2 regions of the Marinomonas sp. 63XJN7_7_ISO-PGPR-S23-202 genome follow, and region 1 is predicted to be linked to the other one. Evidence: predicted binding sites of a transcription regulator. Region 1 holds the regulator's gene; the other holds the start of a gene.
The links. Region 1 encodes sigma-54, which starts transcription at its own class of promoters, with help from an activator protein. Its sites were predicted from a motif close to TGGCACNNNNNTTGCTNT; they were not measured.
Positions count from the first base shown of each region.

Region 2: flgB (flagellar basal body rod protein FlgB) is a predicted target of sigma-54. The motif match lies at 4,832-4,849, and genes of this name have one in related genera.

Region 1 covers NZ_CM149677.1:2,891,583-2,899,569, forward strand. Annotated here, with positions in the region: gene AC0VYG_RS13430 (calcium/sodium antiporter) at 36-998, shown strand; gene lptC (LPS export ABC transporter periplasmic protein LptC) at 998-1,564, shown strand; gene lptA (lipopolysaccharide transport periplasmic protein LptA) at 1,548-2,078, shown strand; gene lptB (LPS export ABC transporter ATP-binding protein) at 2,079-2,804, shown strand; gene AC0VYG_RS13450 (RNA polymerase factor sigma-54) at 2,892-4,391, shown strand; gene AC0VYG_RS13455 (PTS sugar transporter subunit IIA) at 4,409-4,861, shown strand; gene AC0VYG_RS13460 (HPr family phosphocarrier protein) at 4,888-5,157, shown strand; gene mgtE (magnesium transporter) at 5,166-6,518, shown strand; gene yjgA (ribosome biogenesis factor YjgA) at 6,525-7,058, shown strand; gene AC0VYG_RS13475 (carbon-nitrogen hydrolase family protein) at 7,178-7,987, opposite strand, start outside.
Region 2 covers NZ_CM149677.1:3,998,016-4,006,002, reverse strand. Annotated here, with positions in the region: gene AC0VYG_RS18590 (helix-turn-helix domain-containing protein) at 1-501, opposite strand, end outside; gene AC0VYG_RS18585 (flagella synthesis protein FlgN) at 951-1,430, opposite strand; gene flgM (flagellar biosynthesis anti-sigma factor FlgM) at 1,471-1,785, opposite strand; gene flgA (flagellar basal body P-ring formation chaperone FlgA) at 1,902-2,594, opposite strand; gene AC0VYG_RS18570 (chemotaxis protein CheV) at 2,767-3,699, shown strand; gene AC0VYG_RS18565 (CheR family methyltransferase) at 3,774-4,604, shown strand; gene flgB (flagellar basal body rod protein FlgB) at 4,888-5,283, shown strand; gene flgC (flagellar basal body rod protein FlgC) at 5,289-5,741, shown strand; gene AC0VYG_RS18550 (flagellar hook assembly protein FlgD) at 5,751-6,506, shown strand; gene AC0VYG_RS18545 (flagellar hook-basal body complex protein) at 6,519-7,987, shown strand, end outside.

The DNA.
Region 1 (7,987 bases):
GGACATCTTTTTGATTCGAGAGTAAATAAGAGGTTATGCTGCTGTTTTCCGCTGCTCTAATTGCAGGCTTAGTCTTGCTGGTTATTAGTTCTGATAAATTCATTGAACATGCGGCACTCGTTGCCGAAAAACTAGAAGTGAGCCCCATTGTTATTGGAGTAATCTTGGTGGGACTGGGCACCTCTGCGCCCGAAATGGTTGTGTCGGCGATTGCATCATTTGATAATGCGCCAGGCATTGCTATCGGTAACGTATTAGGTTCTAACATTGCCAATATCGCGCTGGTTTTCGGCGCCACTCTGTTGTTCTCCGCCGTCCCGGTTACGAAAGATTTGATGCGTAAGGAGGTCCCCCTTGTTTTAACCATCACCCTGGTTACTGGCTGGTTACTTCATGATGGTACCTTAAGTTTTTCAGACGGTATCGTATTAGTTTTCATGTTTATTATCATGATGATCGTCATGCTAAAAGGCAGCAAAAACCTTGAAGAGCAACTTTCCAGTGAGCTCCCCGAGGATGATGGCAGCCCTGTCGGCAAATCCCTATGCATTTCACTTGTCAGTCTAGTGGTTCTGATAGGCAGCTCGAAACTGCTTGTTTGGGGAGCCATCGGTATTGCTTCCGCTCTTGGTGTCAGCGACATGGTGATTGGTTTAACTATCGTGGCCGTCGGCACCAGCCTACCTGAGCTAGCTGCATCAATCAGTAGTGTACGTAAAGGCCATCATGATATCGCCATTGGCAACATCTTAGGTTCAAATATGTTCAACTTGGCGACAGTGTTACCACTGCCCGCGTTAATCGCACCAGGCGTGATTGATCAAACCACATCGGGACGAGATTTCTATTGGGTTCTAGGTTTAACGGTTGCCTTGTCCTTACTCATCTATGGATTTGCCAAAACCAAAAACCAAAGCATTCCTCGCTGGATAGCCATTCCCTTACTCGTTTCGTACGCTGTCTATATTTTCTTCGTTAGCACAGGGGATTCTGTCTAATGATCAAAGCAAGCCACAAAAAACTACTACTGGGGGCTGGCGGCATTGCGATCGTTACTCTTTTTTTCTGGGCTGGCTCATCTGATAATAAAAATTTGCTTCAAACCGACAATCTGAGTAGCACCCCCGATTACTTCATTACAAAAATACACGCCACAGAATTTGACCAAGATGGCAAACTGATAGAAACCTTAACCGCAGATAGAGCTCTACATTACAACAAAGGTGCAAGGACACTTCTCGAAAACCCAAAGGTAAAAAGAGTTGAAAAAACGGGGAACTGGGAAGCACAAGGAAAAAAAGGGATAATTGAAGATGGCAGTAGTGATATTCTACTAACTGATGATGCATCAGCCGTAAAACATTACGTAGACTCACCAGACATCACACTAACAGCGGACAATATTCGTTATTTAGATAAACAGCAGTCACTTACGAGTACAGGAAATGCAAAAATATACTCAACACAAGGCGAAACATCTGCCGATGTCATTGTCACTTATATCAACACAGAAGAAGTTAAAATGACAGGATCTGTAAGAGGACAGTATGAAGCAACACATTAAGGTATGTACTTTCTTAGCCGGCTTATTCGTAAGCCAATGGGTACTAGCGCTTCCAGATGATACAAGCAAACCATTAAATATACAGTCCAATCAAGCCCATTTTGATCAAAAAACAGGCGAAGCCGTCTATACAGGTGACGTATTTGTAAAACAAGGTTCGATTGAAATTCAAGCCCAGTATCTGAAAGTCATCACCAATCCTAAGACGCGTAAATTCACCGAACTCATTGCAACGGGCCACCCTGCCAAATTTAGCCAACAAATCGATTGGCAAGGTAATATGATGATTAGTCGTGGTAATAAAGTCATCTATAAAACCGCTCAGTCCAAAGTGGAAATTTTTGGGGACGGCTACTTAAACAGAATGGATGACAAAATCACCGCCGACCATATTGTCTACTACATCAAAAATGGCACCTTCAGCGCCGAGAAAGAAGGATCAGGCCGAGTTTCCATGACGCTACAGCCACAAACCGAAAAAAAACAAGCATCACCACAGAAAAAAGAGAAGTAAATGGCCGTTTTAGAAGCAAAAAATCTCGCAAAAAGTTATAAAAAACGCCAAGTGGTTAAAGATGTTTCCCTCTCTGTCGAATCAGGCCAGGCGGTTGGCTTACTCGGACCGAATGGCGCGGGTAAAACAACCTGTTTTTATATGATCGTTGGCATGGTCACCAATGACGCCGGCGGCATCTTTATCGATGGCCAGGACATCACCAAATATGCCATGCATACCCGTGCTCAAAAAGGCATAGGCTATCTCCCGCAAGAAGCGTCTATTTTTAGAAAAATGTCGGTAGAAGACAACATTTACGCCATTCTTGAAACACGAAAAGAGCTTAATAGAGCCCAAAGAAAAGAGCGATTAGAAAGCTTATTAAAAGAATTTCATGTTACTCACATTCGCTCTAACTTGGGTATGGCGCTGTCTGGGGGGGAGCGTCGCCGAGTTGAAATCGCCCGGGCACTCGCGATGAACCCCAAGTTCATATTACTTGACGAGCCATTCGCTGGTGTGGATCCTATTTCAGTGGGCGATATAAAGCTCATTATCAGGCATTTACAAGAAAGTGGTATTGGTGTGTTAATTACCGACCACAACGTCAGAGAAACTCTCGACATCTGTGATAAAGCCTACATTGTTGGTAATGGACACATCATCGCATCAGGGGATGCCGATACCGTTATCAACAACGAACAAGTGAAAAAAGTCTACTTAGGTGACGACTTCCGCTTATAACCTCTTATTTTTGCAACTCAAAGGGAGTAACATGCATAACTTGTTCCATCTTTCTTACTTTCAACTTAACGATAAAAGAGTTGCTCTATGAAGCAGTCTTTACAATTAAAGCTTGGTCAACAACTGACCATGACGCCACAGTTGCAGCAAGCCATTCGTTTACTGCAGCTTTCAACGTTGGATCTTAAACAGGAGATCCATGAATTTTTAGAGTCTAATCCGCTACTGGAAATTGATGATGAGGAATACACTTCTAGTGATGCCCCATCAGCATTGAAAGAACGCGATAGTGATAGCGACAACACACACGCGTCTGAAAAAAAGGTTGAGTCAAACAGCAGCGAAGAAGCAAAGGTCGAATCAGAATGGACCGATAGTATTCCAGAAGAGCTATCCATTGACAGCGATTGGGACGATACCTACCAAAATTCAGCAGCGTCTGTCAGCCACTCCAACAGCTATGAAAATGATGGGGATTTTGAAAGTCGTAACGCACCAGAAGAAAGCATTCAAGACCATTTAATTTGGCAGCTCAACCTCACCCACATGTCAGATAGGGATATTGAGATTGCTTACGCCATCATTGAGTGTGTTCAGTCCGATGGGTATTTAAGCATTTCCCCAGATGAAATTTGGGAGTCATTGACCTCTGAACTTGAAGACCTTGAGCTTGATGAGGTCATTGCGGTTCAACACCGCTTACAACGTTTTGATCCCGTTGGTGTATGCTCTATTGATCTGCGTGATTGCTTGTTAGTTCAATTAGAACTGTTCCGCGAGCACCCTTTGTATAAGAGCACCTATAATTTAGTAGACAACTATCTCCCTCTGCTTGGTAATCGAGATTTCACTCAATTAAGCCGAAAAACAAAACTAAAGGAAGAATCGCTCAAAGAAGTGATTGAACTGATCCAGCAACTTAATCCTCGACCAGGGTCCATCATTGACACGGACGATACCGATTATGTTATCCCCGATGTGTCTGTACGAAAACGCAATAACGTCTGGCAAGTTGAACTGAATAATGACGCTCTGCCACCGGTTAAGATAAACGAAACCTACTCCGCCATGGCAGCAACAGCTTCCACATCAGAAGATGTCACGTACATCAAAAACTCCTTGCAAGAAGCAAAATGGTTCATGAAAAGCTTGCAAAGCCGCAATGAAACTTTACTAAAAGTCACTAGTTGCATTGTGAATCGACAGATCGACTTCTTCGAACTCGGTGAAGAAGCTATGAAACCTATGGTGCTTCATGATGTCGCAGAAGAGGTCGGCATGCATGAGTCTACTATTTCTCGAGTAACCACACAGAAATACATGCATACTCCTAAAGGCATTTTTGAGCTGAAATATTTTTTCTCCAGTCATGTCAATACCGCTTCTGGAGGGGAATGTTCTTCGACCGCTATTCGAGCTATGATTAAGAAGCTCGTTAGCGAAGAACCAGCCAAAAAACCGCTTAGTGACAACAAACTAGCCAGTATTTTAGCGGAACAAGGTATTCAGGTTGCTAGGCGAACTGTAGCAAAATATCGTGAGGCGATGAATATTCCGCCTTCCAATGAACGCAAACGACTCATCTAATACGGATACATTTCTTTATGCCTTTGAAATCTATATTAAAAGCTGAACTCGTTATCGCCAAACAAGATATTATCAGCAAGAAACGCGTACTAGAAAGTATTGCTGAAGTTGCATCAAACCGGTTACATTGCGACAACGAAGCAGTTTATGATGCATTACTAGGACGTGAAAAACTTGGCAGTACTGGCATAGGCAATGGCATTGCCATCCCCCATTGCCGTTTGGAGAGTGCCAACCACACAGCTCTAGTTGTCATGTCATTGCAATCCGCCATTAATTTCGACTCCGTGGACAAGAAAAATGTGGATTTAATTTTTGCTTTGATTGTGCCGCCAAGCGAATGCGACAACCATTTATCGACCCTATCAGAAATTGCCGAGCTGGCGCAATCTACCGAAAAACTCAATAAATTAAGAGCGGCCGAGACCAATCAAGCCCTTCTTACTGAGTTAGAATCATTATTGAATTAGATTTAATCTTAATTAAGGAAAAAGGTATGTTGGAAGAGTCTGTCACCATTATCAACAAACTTGGCCTTCATGCACGAGCCGCAGGAAAACTAGTCGAAACCACTTCTCGCTTTTCTTGCGATGTTACCATCGAGAAAGACGGGCGTAATGTCGATGGTAAAAGCATTATGGCAATGATGATGCTAGCTGCTGGCAAGGGCACGGACATCACCATTAAAACCAATGGTGAAGATGAAGAAGATGCCATCAAGGCCATTATTGCATTAATCAATGATCGCTTTGGGGAAGATGAATAAGGACAACAATGCCAGATAAAAATACACTCGCCCACCTACAAACGGTCACAGAGTCTTTAGAGTCTGGCGCCACATTACAAACGCGCTATTTATTAAATGGCGCTTTACCCGCACAAGATGTTGCTAGCCTTTTAGAATCCTCTCCCCCTAAAGAACGTAAGCAGCTTTGGGAACTCATTGAAGACAAAAACCAAGGCGAGGTTCTTCAATACCTAAACGAAGACATACGCCTACAGTTTCTAGAGAATATGAGCACCCAGCGGGTGGTTGCCGTATCTGAACACTTTGAAAGCGATGATTTAGCCGACTTACTGCAACACCTGCCAGACAAGGTGGTAAGTGAAGTCCTCTTATCCATGCCTCCTCAGGACAGACTAAGAGTTGAGGCCTTATTAAGCTACTCGGAAGACTCCGCCGGTGGCTTAATGAACACAGACACCATTACCATTCGCCCTAACGTCACCTTGGACAGAGTATTTCGTTACCTTCGACAATATAAACAAATTCCTGACATGACAGATAGCCTGTTAGTTGTCAGCCGCTCAAACCGACTTTTGGGAACGCTTCCCTTAGCCAAACTCCTAGTCTGTGATACAAAAACCACTGTACGAGACATTATGGAGACAGACCACACCGCCATCCACTCAGACACATCCGTAAGCGAAGTCGCCCAAGTGTTTGAAAAAATGGATTTGGTCTCCGCCCCCGTTATTGATCGCAGTACGGGAAAGCTACTTGGGCGTATTACCATTGATGACGTGGTCGATGTTATTCGGGATGAAGCCGAACACTCCATGCTCAGTATGGCCGGTTTGGAAGACGACGAAGACACTTTCTCGCCAATCATGAAAACCACTCGCCGTCGTGCTGTTTGGTTAGGAATCAACTTAATCACCGCCTTTATTGCCTCGTACGTCATCGGTCTTTTTCAACACACTCTCAACCAAGTTGTTGCGCTGGCCGTTTTAATGCCCATTGTTGCCAGCATGGGAGGCATCGCCGGCTCTCAAGTTCTTACTTTGGTCATACGCGGGATCGCCTTGGATCAGATTGGCTCTGCCAATATGCGTTGGTTACTAAACAGGGAACTGATTGTTGGTTTACTCAATGGTCTTCTTTGGTCAACCGTTATTGCCATACTGACAGCAGTTTGGTTTGACAACCTCAAGATTGCCTATATCATTGCGGGGGCGACCATCATCAACCTTTTGATTGCCGCTCTTACTGGAACTCTTTTACCAATTTTCTTAAAAAAACTTGGTATCGACCCCGCCTTAGCGGCCAGTGTTATTTTGACTACCGTGACCGATGTAGTCGGCTTTTTAGCCTTCCTTGGTCTCGCCACCATTTTTTTAGTATAGGTTCCCATGACTGACTTTGATCAATTTAATGAAGACGACATCCCTAAGAGTAAAACGCAGATCAAACGCGAAATGGAAGCCCTGCAAGAAGTCGGTAAGAAACTGTTAGCACTGAGCAAAAATCAGCAAAAAAAAGTTGTGATGTCAGAAACACTCAGAGATGCCCTTGCCGAAGCTGATCGCATCAAGCAACGAGAAGCGATGAGAAGACACTTACAATACATAGGCAAGGTAATGCGTACCGAAGACCATGAAGCAATTGCCAAGCAAGTTGCCATGTTTGATACAACCTCAGCTGCCTATAACAAATTATTCCACCAACTGGAAATAAAACGCGACGAATTGATCGGTGAGCATAGCAAAGAAGTGCTATCACAATACCTAGAAGATCATCCAGGATTAGAAGACATCCAACTGCTGAGACAGCTTATTCGCCAGTCTCAAAAAGAGGTATCCGAAGATGGCAAAACCACCAACCGCAAAAAGCTGTTCCGCTTTCTTCGTGATGTTGAAGAAAAGAAACTTGGACTAAAAGAGTAACCTCCCTCTTTGTTAGCTTACTTTACTAACCTGACAGATTGTCATCAACATCATCGCTTAAAGCAAGATAAAGGCTCTCTTGAGCCTTTATCAATTATTATGAACTCAATACTATTTGCTTAGCTTGTAAAGCGTCGGTGCTCTAAACAGGGCATTTTAGTACGACATGTCTGTAGACTGCTTTTGTCTATCTCTCCCACAAAATACCCTGGCTCTTCTTGCAACTGTTTCAACATCTCACCATTTGGAGAATATAAAACACTGTGCCCATAGGTTTGACGCGTCTGAGTATGCCAACCACATTGATTCACCCCCATAACAAAGCACTGATTTTCAATGGCCCTGGCTGCCAGAAGAGTATCCCAATGGGCCTTACCAGTCACGTAGGTGAAAGCGGCTGGAACAAGTATAAGCTCCGCGCCTTCTTTGGATAGCCGTCTAAAAAGTTCAGGAAAGCGTACGTCATAACAGATGGTCAGCCCTACTTTAAAACCATCGACTTCAAATATTTTGACTTCCAAGTCTCCAGGCTCGATGTAATCGGACTCGCGGTAAGACCCTGCTTTATCGTCCACAGACACATCAAACAGATGAATCTTATCGTAGCGCTGTACCAATTCACCATTGGGGTCAAAGACCATACAAGACTGACGCACACGCTGATTAGCAACAAGCTCTCCCCCCTCATTGACAAGACTAGGATGAGAGCCAACCACTAAATACACCCCATAATTGCGGGCCCATTCAGCCACCTCTCTCAACAACATTCCTTGATCATCAGATTCGGCAAGGACACGCATACCTTTGCCATTGAACAAAAAAACATTCTCAGGCAGCACGATAACTCTTGCGTCATCAGCTGCGGCTTTGACGACCCATTTCTTAACCTCTTGCAGATTTTCGTTAAAATCTGCCCCACTGGTTAGCTG
Region 2 (7,987 bases), 1.1 Mb from region 1:
TAACGAATGTTGGCTCATGTTAGAGAGGATCGAATTAAACTCATGCTTGAAACCTTGAACAAGAGTTTTGTTGGTGAGTGCTCCAACTTTAGGGTAGGGGTTGTCTGTTAAGTCAGAGAGGAGTTCCTCGGGTACGCTAACGACGAGTAAGCTACAGTTCTCTGGCGTTTGTAGCATCAGCTCTTCTTGAAAACCACACCAAGATACATCATCTTTTTGGATAGGCTTTCCTAGCCAACGGGCCTCACTGTCGAGTTGATTAAATACTGAAAAGCTTAGTGAGTTTTTTCTGGACTCACCATACTGAAAAACGGATCTCGATAGACTCTCTTCGTAAATTTGTATGCCTTCCAGCCAAAGTTCTTTAAGAGAGCCCTCAAACTGGCCTGTCGAAAGTTGTTCATAATTGAGATGGCACTCTCTTAGGATCTGACTGTGTGCTGTTATTTCATGAATACCTGATTCACTACGAAAGCCGTTAGTAAGATGTTCCGCCACCATAGACATTACCTCTTTTTCATCACTATATTGTGTTGTTGTGTAAACAAAGCAAAATACAGGCCAATGGATTCTATAAGAGAAGATGAAGAGCATGTAAGGAAGTATGTTTTTTTGTGCTGACAGACAAGACTGAACGATGAAGATGAAAGGGTGGTGGATAAACCACTATATTCTAGATAGTTGTTTAATCATTGGTTTTACAGGGGTTTTGAAGTTGAAAAAAACTAAGATTTTTGTGAAAGCTGTAAGTAATTTTAGCGATAAAAAATATCTTGTTCTCATATTTTGAGAAATATATATTTTTTTGATATAAGTCAGTGTTGTTTATATTTTGTGCATATTTTCCAATATATGCTTTATGAAAGGGCATTTTCGTTTCTTTTTTACCCATTTTTAGGTGCACTTTATCACATTGTTAAATAGATGATTTTGTAGATAGGCTGTAATGTTTAGGCACGGCCTAAGGTGTGCTTACTGCTTACAGGTTGGGTTGAGCCTCTTGCTGTGTACACTTTATTTTTACTACTGTGGCCTTGCAATAACTCGAAAAGGTGCTTGTTACGTTTTTGTAGGGTGTGAAGGATGCGGGCGTTGGTTTGATTTTTGGTTTTGCACTTACTTAGCAGTGTTTCACATTCAGATATCAGTAAACGTGTATCATCCATAGAGCTGTCTTGCTCTTTAAGCCAAGTCTTAAAGTCGTCTTCTAGGGGATTGTCTCTGTCCAAGATATTAAATTTAATCAAAATATTGAGTCGGCGCTCATTCAGCATGCTCATTTCATCGAGCAATGCTCTTTTCTGTTCCGCTATTTGAACAATCGATTGGTTGTCTAGTTGGCCATATGCTGAGCGCTCGTTATCTAGAAGCATCACGAGCTCTGTGAGGATTTCTTTACTTCTGATAAAAACCGGTTCGATAGGGATCATAAAATTGACCGAGCTAGACTATAAGAGGATGCCTTATAGTCTAGAACAATGAGTCCATAGAAGCCATGTTGTGAGCAAGCTTCTGTGTATCTATTTTATAATTGCCAGAGGCTAGGTCGTTTTTGATACGATCTACCTTTTCCTGGTCAATTTCAGGCATACTATTAATGCGTGATTCTTGATGTTTCAGTGTTTTTGCCGTCCCGCTGAGTTTGACTGTATCCGCAGCCATTAAGTTATTAGAACTTGGGTTCGACGAGGTATCAACAGAGTGTTTATTCGCATCGTCTTTCGTGGCACGCTCGTTTTTCGTGACGCTGCTTTGATTGGATAACCCTGTAAAGTGTATTGCCATGGGGGTTTACCGCCTTAAATAATTTATCTGTCTCTGTTAACGACCATTGCTCGTAAGACTTTAGTTAAACTTTGCGTAAAAGTCGATATAAAAAACCGAAATAGACCAAAGAATAGTCAGTAGTTTACAAGAACCTCACTGTCCGTTACAACTTTTGCATATATTATTCTACCTGAGCTGGTATTTTTAACTCGTATTTGTTGACCTTCGACGCCATTTTGCAGGGCAATACCGTTCATTTTAACTGTGATGTTGCCACTCTGGGCCGTAATGAGGACTTGATGGCCTTTTTTTATAAGGGTGGGCTTTTGGGTGACGTTATCAGAAATAAAGGTGTTGATGCGCAAATTTCTGGAAGCAACAAGACCATAAGGTGGGTTTTGGGGGGTATATACTTGACCTCGTAAATTGGTTAAATCCACGTTGCCAATGCCAATATTCTGTTTGGTGAAAGCTTGTCCTCTATTAATGGGTTCGAGCGTTTTAAAAGCAGGGATTAAAATGCTCTGAGTGACGGGGAGGTAGGACTTCCACATTGGATGGTTGCAGCTAATTGAGTAGGTGGTGCGTTTGGATGCACTAGGTCGCTGATTTTTTATTTGAATGTGTTTGTCTTTGCAAGTTGGCAGGTAACTAAGCGAGATTTTGTTGTTGAGGGTAATGGACACCGACGCATCAGGGTAATTTCCTGATAGACGAGGAATTTCAACGTTATTGATGTAGTTCTGAACTTGATCTTCTATTGACAAAGCAAACGTAGTGCTGGCCTGAAGGCAAGAGAAGGCTAACATTAGCCTTATTAGTCGCATGGTCTACTCTCTTTAGTTTAGTAGTGAGTACGTTCTTAGTTAATGCATTAAGTACATTGAGTTACTATAAGGTATTAGTAAAATAGCAAAAATCACTCTATCATTGAGAATATATTTTAATATTAATTAGTTTCAGTGAATACTGAATTTACGAATACACATAGGAGGCTTTATGGCCAGTGTTCTCGATAGCGTTAATCAGCGTACCCAACTTGTTGGGGAGAACCGCCTGGAATTGCTGCTCTTTCGCTTAAATGGCAAGCAAATATATGGCATTAACGTGTTTAAAGTGAAAGAAGTATTGCAGTGTCCTAAGCTAACTTCCATGCCCCACAGTAGTCCTGTTGTTCGAGGTGTGGCTCATATTCGTGGTGGCACCATTCCTATTTTAGATCTGGGGCTGGCGACAGGGGCTAGCCCGATTGAAAACATTGCCCAATGTTTTGTCATCATCACAGAATATAACCGTCGTATTCAAGGGTTTTTGGTGCGCGGTGTTGAGCGTATTGTCAATATGAATTGGAGCGATATTCAGCCACCCCCAAAAGGCTTATCTAATGACAATTACTTAACCGCTGTTTGTCAGGTTGACAAAGAAATGGTTGAAATTATTGATGTGGAACAAATTTTGTCTGAGGTTGCACCAACCCGTCAGGATATTACGGATGGTATCATTAACGCTGGTATCCAAAGTAATGCGAAGCAGCATCATATTTTGATCGTAGATGACTCCTCTGTTGCTCGTAAGCAGATTAAGCGCTGTATGGAGCAAGTGGGTTTTGCTACAACGGTTTTGAATGATGGTCGTGAAGCTCTGAATTATCTTCAAGGTATGGTGGCGGATGGCGCGGATGTGACGAAAGAATTTGCGATGGTTATCTCTGATATTGAGATGCCTGAGATGGATGGTTATACGCTAACCACGGCCATTCGTAATGACAGCCGTTTACAAGATTTGTTTATTCTACTCCATACATCGTTAAGCGGTGTGTTTAATGAGGCCATGGTAAAAAAAGTCGGAGCGGATGGCTTTTTGGCTAAGTTCCAACCTGATGAGCTAGCACGCTTAGCGATCGAAACGGTCAAGATTCAATCCGATGACTGAGTGCAAGTGTGATGTGACTCTGATGATTTTTGACGCTGTGTCTGATCCTTTTAGCTGCTGTTTTAGGAGTTCTAATGCTCAGTAGTACGAATGCAATAACACCAAACGGCTATTTAAGGTTTCGAGATTTTCTTCAAAAAGTATGTGGCATTTCATTAAGTGATAATAAACAGTACTTAGTGGCAAGTCGATTAGGGAAGATCTTAGAAAGAGAAAATTTTAGTAAGATAGAGCAGTTAGTTGATGTTCTTGAACGTGCCGGAAGTACAAAATTAAAAGAAGAAGTGATTAACGCGATGACGACCAATGAAACCTTATGGTTTCGTGACTCTCATCCGTTTAAAATTCTGAAAGAAAAAATTCTGCCTGAAATGACGAAGTCGCCTCTGAAAATATGGTCGGCTGCTTCTTCAACAGGACAAGAACCTTACTCCATTAGTATGGTAATAGAGGAGTTCAAAGCGTCTCGTCCTGGTGTGTTAAGGCCAGGTGAAAAGATTGTTGCGACCGATATTTGTACCAATATTTTACAGCATGCTAAACAAGGTGAGTATGATAGCTTAGCCATTGCCCGTGGTCTGGGTGATGATATGCAACGCAAGTATTTCGATAAAATTAACAATACTACATGGAAGGTGAAACCTTCTTTAAGTGCACGTATTGATTTTCGCTACTTAAATTTGATTGATTCATTTTCAGGACTTGGCAAATTTGATGTCATCTTTTGTCGTAATGTGCTGATTTATTTTACCGCAGATTTGAAGATGGATATCTTGAGGCGAATGCATGCTTCTTTGAATCCTGGCGGTTACCTGTTTCTCGGTGGTTCTGAAGCCTTAAGTGGTTTATCCGATTTGTTTGAGATTGTCCAATGCCATCCAGGGATTGTTTATAGAGCGAAATAACAACAAATTATTATGACTTTGTTGCAGTAAAGAGGCCGTATGTTAGTCTCCTCTTTGAAAGCGACCTTTCAAGGCTCCTCTTGCCGTTACGCCAAGAGGAGCCTTTTGCGTTCATGTCTTCTTCCTCTTCGTGGGGCCTCGCCTTTATGGATTTTGTTACGTTGCCGCTTTTTGCCGATTACCAATAAAAAATTCATAATCAATTGATTTTAAAGTATTTTTTAATTTGGCATTATTATTGCTTTTTACTTTATACGTTTGATCATTGTATGAAGAGAGAAGCATGGCTATATCATTTGAAAAAGCATTTGCAGGGCATGACAAAATGCTGGAGTTTCGCAGTGCTCGCGCTGCTGTATTGGCAAATAATATTGCGAATGCGGATACGCCAAATTACAAAGCCAGAGACATTACTTTCGACTCCATGTTTAACAATGAGAAAAACAAACTGTATTTAGCGGTAGATAATAAGCGACATATAAATGGTGTGAGTGAATTTGGCGACGGCGATAATGGCCTTTTGTATCGCAATCCAAGTCAGCCCTCTTTGGATGGCAACACGGTTGATATGCAAAGAGAAAAAGCAGAATACGCTAAGAACTCTTTGCAATTTGATACCAGTTTTATGTTTTTGGATAGAAAAATCAGTGGCATGAAAAAAGCGCTTAGCGGGAATTAATCAGTATGTCTTTAGGTAATATTTTTAATATCGCAGGGTCTGCAATGAGTGCCCAGACCATTCGCTTAAATACAGTAGCGAGTAATATGGCGAACGTTGATAGTGCGGCAAGCTCAGCAGATCAAACGTATCGAGCCCGTAAGCCTGTTTTCTCTGAAATGATGGTCAACTCCATGAAGGACAATGGTTGGGGTGATACTACAGATGATGATAGTGGAGCGGGAGTGGGTGTCAAAGTTGATGGCATCGTGGAATCCTCAGCACCGCTTAAGCCAAGGTATGAGCCGGATAATCCAATGGCGAATGCGAAAGGGTATGTCTATTACCCAAATGTTAATCCGATTGAAGAAATGGCGGATATGATGTCTGCATCGCGTTCTTTTCAAACGAATGTCGATATTATGAATTCAGCTAAAAGCATGATGCAAAAGATGCTCACGCTTGGACAGTCATCATAGGGGTGATGTATGGCAAATATATCTGATAACAATGGTTTAAAAAACCTGATTGCTCAGTACGGCACAGATGGTGCGAAAGCGAGTTTGAAGAAAAGTGAGCATAAGGGGAGTGTAAAAGACCCTGCTGCCGCTGATGCTCATAATATAAAAGACCCAAAGAAAGATCCGACGAAAGGGTTGGCGGATAAAAACGTATTTTTAAAGCTGTATATTCAACAGCTTAAAAATCAAGACCCAACCGCTCCGCAAGACACTAATGACATGGTAGCCCAGATGTCAGAGTTTAGTTCTTTGGAAAAGTTATCGGGTATTTCAGACCAACTCAAGAATATGACAACGGCTCTTACATCCAATCAGGCGATTGGTGCTTCGAGTTTAGTGGGGAAGTCGTTATTGATGCCTGGAAATAAACTTTCAGTAAGTGATTCTCAGCACTCTATTGATCTTAAAACAGATATCCCCAAGGGCTCAACTTCCGCAGAGCTAAAGATTTTCGACGCCAATAATAAGTTGGTTCGTACGCAGAAATTGACAGAAAACGATGTTAAGTGGGATAGGAAAGACGATAAAGGTAAAGAATTGCCACCTGGCGAATATCATTTTGCCGCTTCATCAGTCAACAAGAAAGGTCAAGTAGCTGCTATGCCTATTCAATTACCCGCTCGTATTCAGGGCGTAACGATTAATGGCAAAGACGGTACTATGTTAAATGTCGAGAATCATGGAAAGATTAAACTGACTAACAAATTGGAAATATTAGGTTAACCGGAGCAGATTATGGGATTTAATACAGCGTTATCAGGCATCAAGGCATCCGCTGATTACTTGGATGTAACAGGTAACAACATCGCTAACGCGGATACAACAGGTTTTAAAAAGTCTCGTGTCGAGTTTGATGATCTATATAGTACCAATGTGTTAGGGGCAGGCAGTAATAACTCCATTGGTTCGGGGGTGGGGGTATCTAAAGTTGCGCAAGAATTTTCTTCTGGTAATTTGAAATACACAGATAACAATTTAGACTTGGCTGTGGATGGTACAGGTTTTTTTGTAATCAAACAGCCAGATGGTACCCAAGCTTACACTCGTGCGGGTGATTTTAAATTGGATGCCAATGGCAATTTGGTGACGAATACTGGCCAAAAAGTACAAGGCTACAACGCGAAGAATGGTATTTTAGGCGGTAATTTAGAGGATTTGGTTGTACCTACTGAGCGAATCCCTCCTAAAGCAACGTCAGATGTAAAGCTTAAATTAAATTTAAACTCAGAAGGTGAAGATGTTCCACCTTATATTCGTGCCGAGTTTGATCCCAAAAACCCAGATACTTATGATTATACTCAAACCCAAACGGTAACCGATGCGAATGGTAACAATCATATTATCAGTTACTATTATGCAAAAGGTAAGGATCCTGATACTTATCGTGTTTATGCGACGGTAGACGGTAAAACCAAAGACGATGCTGGGGCTGCTTTTTTGCCGCCCACCTACGCGACCTTCAATAGTGCCGAAGGCAATACGGATTACAACGGTGATGGGATTAAAGAAAAGCCTTTTCAGCTTTTATATTTGGGAAATACCGAGCCAACAACGGCGAAAATCGCCTCTATGGCGCAAACACCGCTAACCGTCAGTGGCACATTAGGTGGGGTGGCTATTACTGCTGGCTTGACGCCAACGGAGTTGCGTGAACCTAAACAAGTGGCGCGACCTGCATTTGATCCGAATAATCCGAAGTCATACAGTTATGGTAATACTAAGAACATTTACGATTCGTTAGGGCAGACTCACACCTTGGGTTATTACTTTATTCAACAAGGTGAAAATAACACGTATGAAGTGAGAGCGACGGTAGATGGGAAGGAAACCTATACCGATCCAATTACGGGCAAAGAAAAGTCATTCTTACCAAAAGACAGTATGGTGAAGTTCGATGCCACGGGTAAATATCAAGGCACGTTTCAAGGGATTCCTCCTTTTGGGACACCACAACCTGTTAACCTACAAATTACTGGCTTTGATCCGACGAATCGTGATTCCATTATGCCTATTGACCTTGCAGGGTCGACTCAGTTTGCTTTGGCGAGTACCGATAACTTTGAGCAAAATGGCTATACTGCTGGTGAGTTGCAAGGGGTTTCGTTTGATCGTGATGGTAACTTAAAAGCTACTTATACCAATCAGCAAACGTCCGTTCTTGGTCAGATTGCTTTAGCGTCATTCGATAACGTAGATGGTCTGAC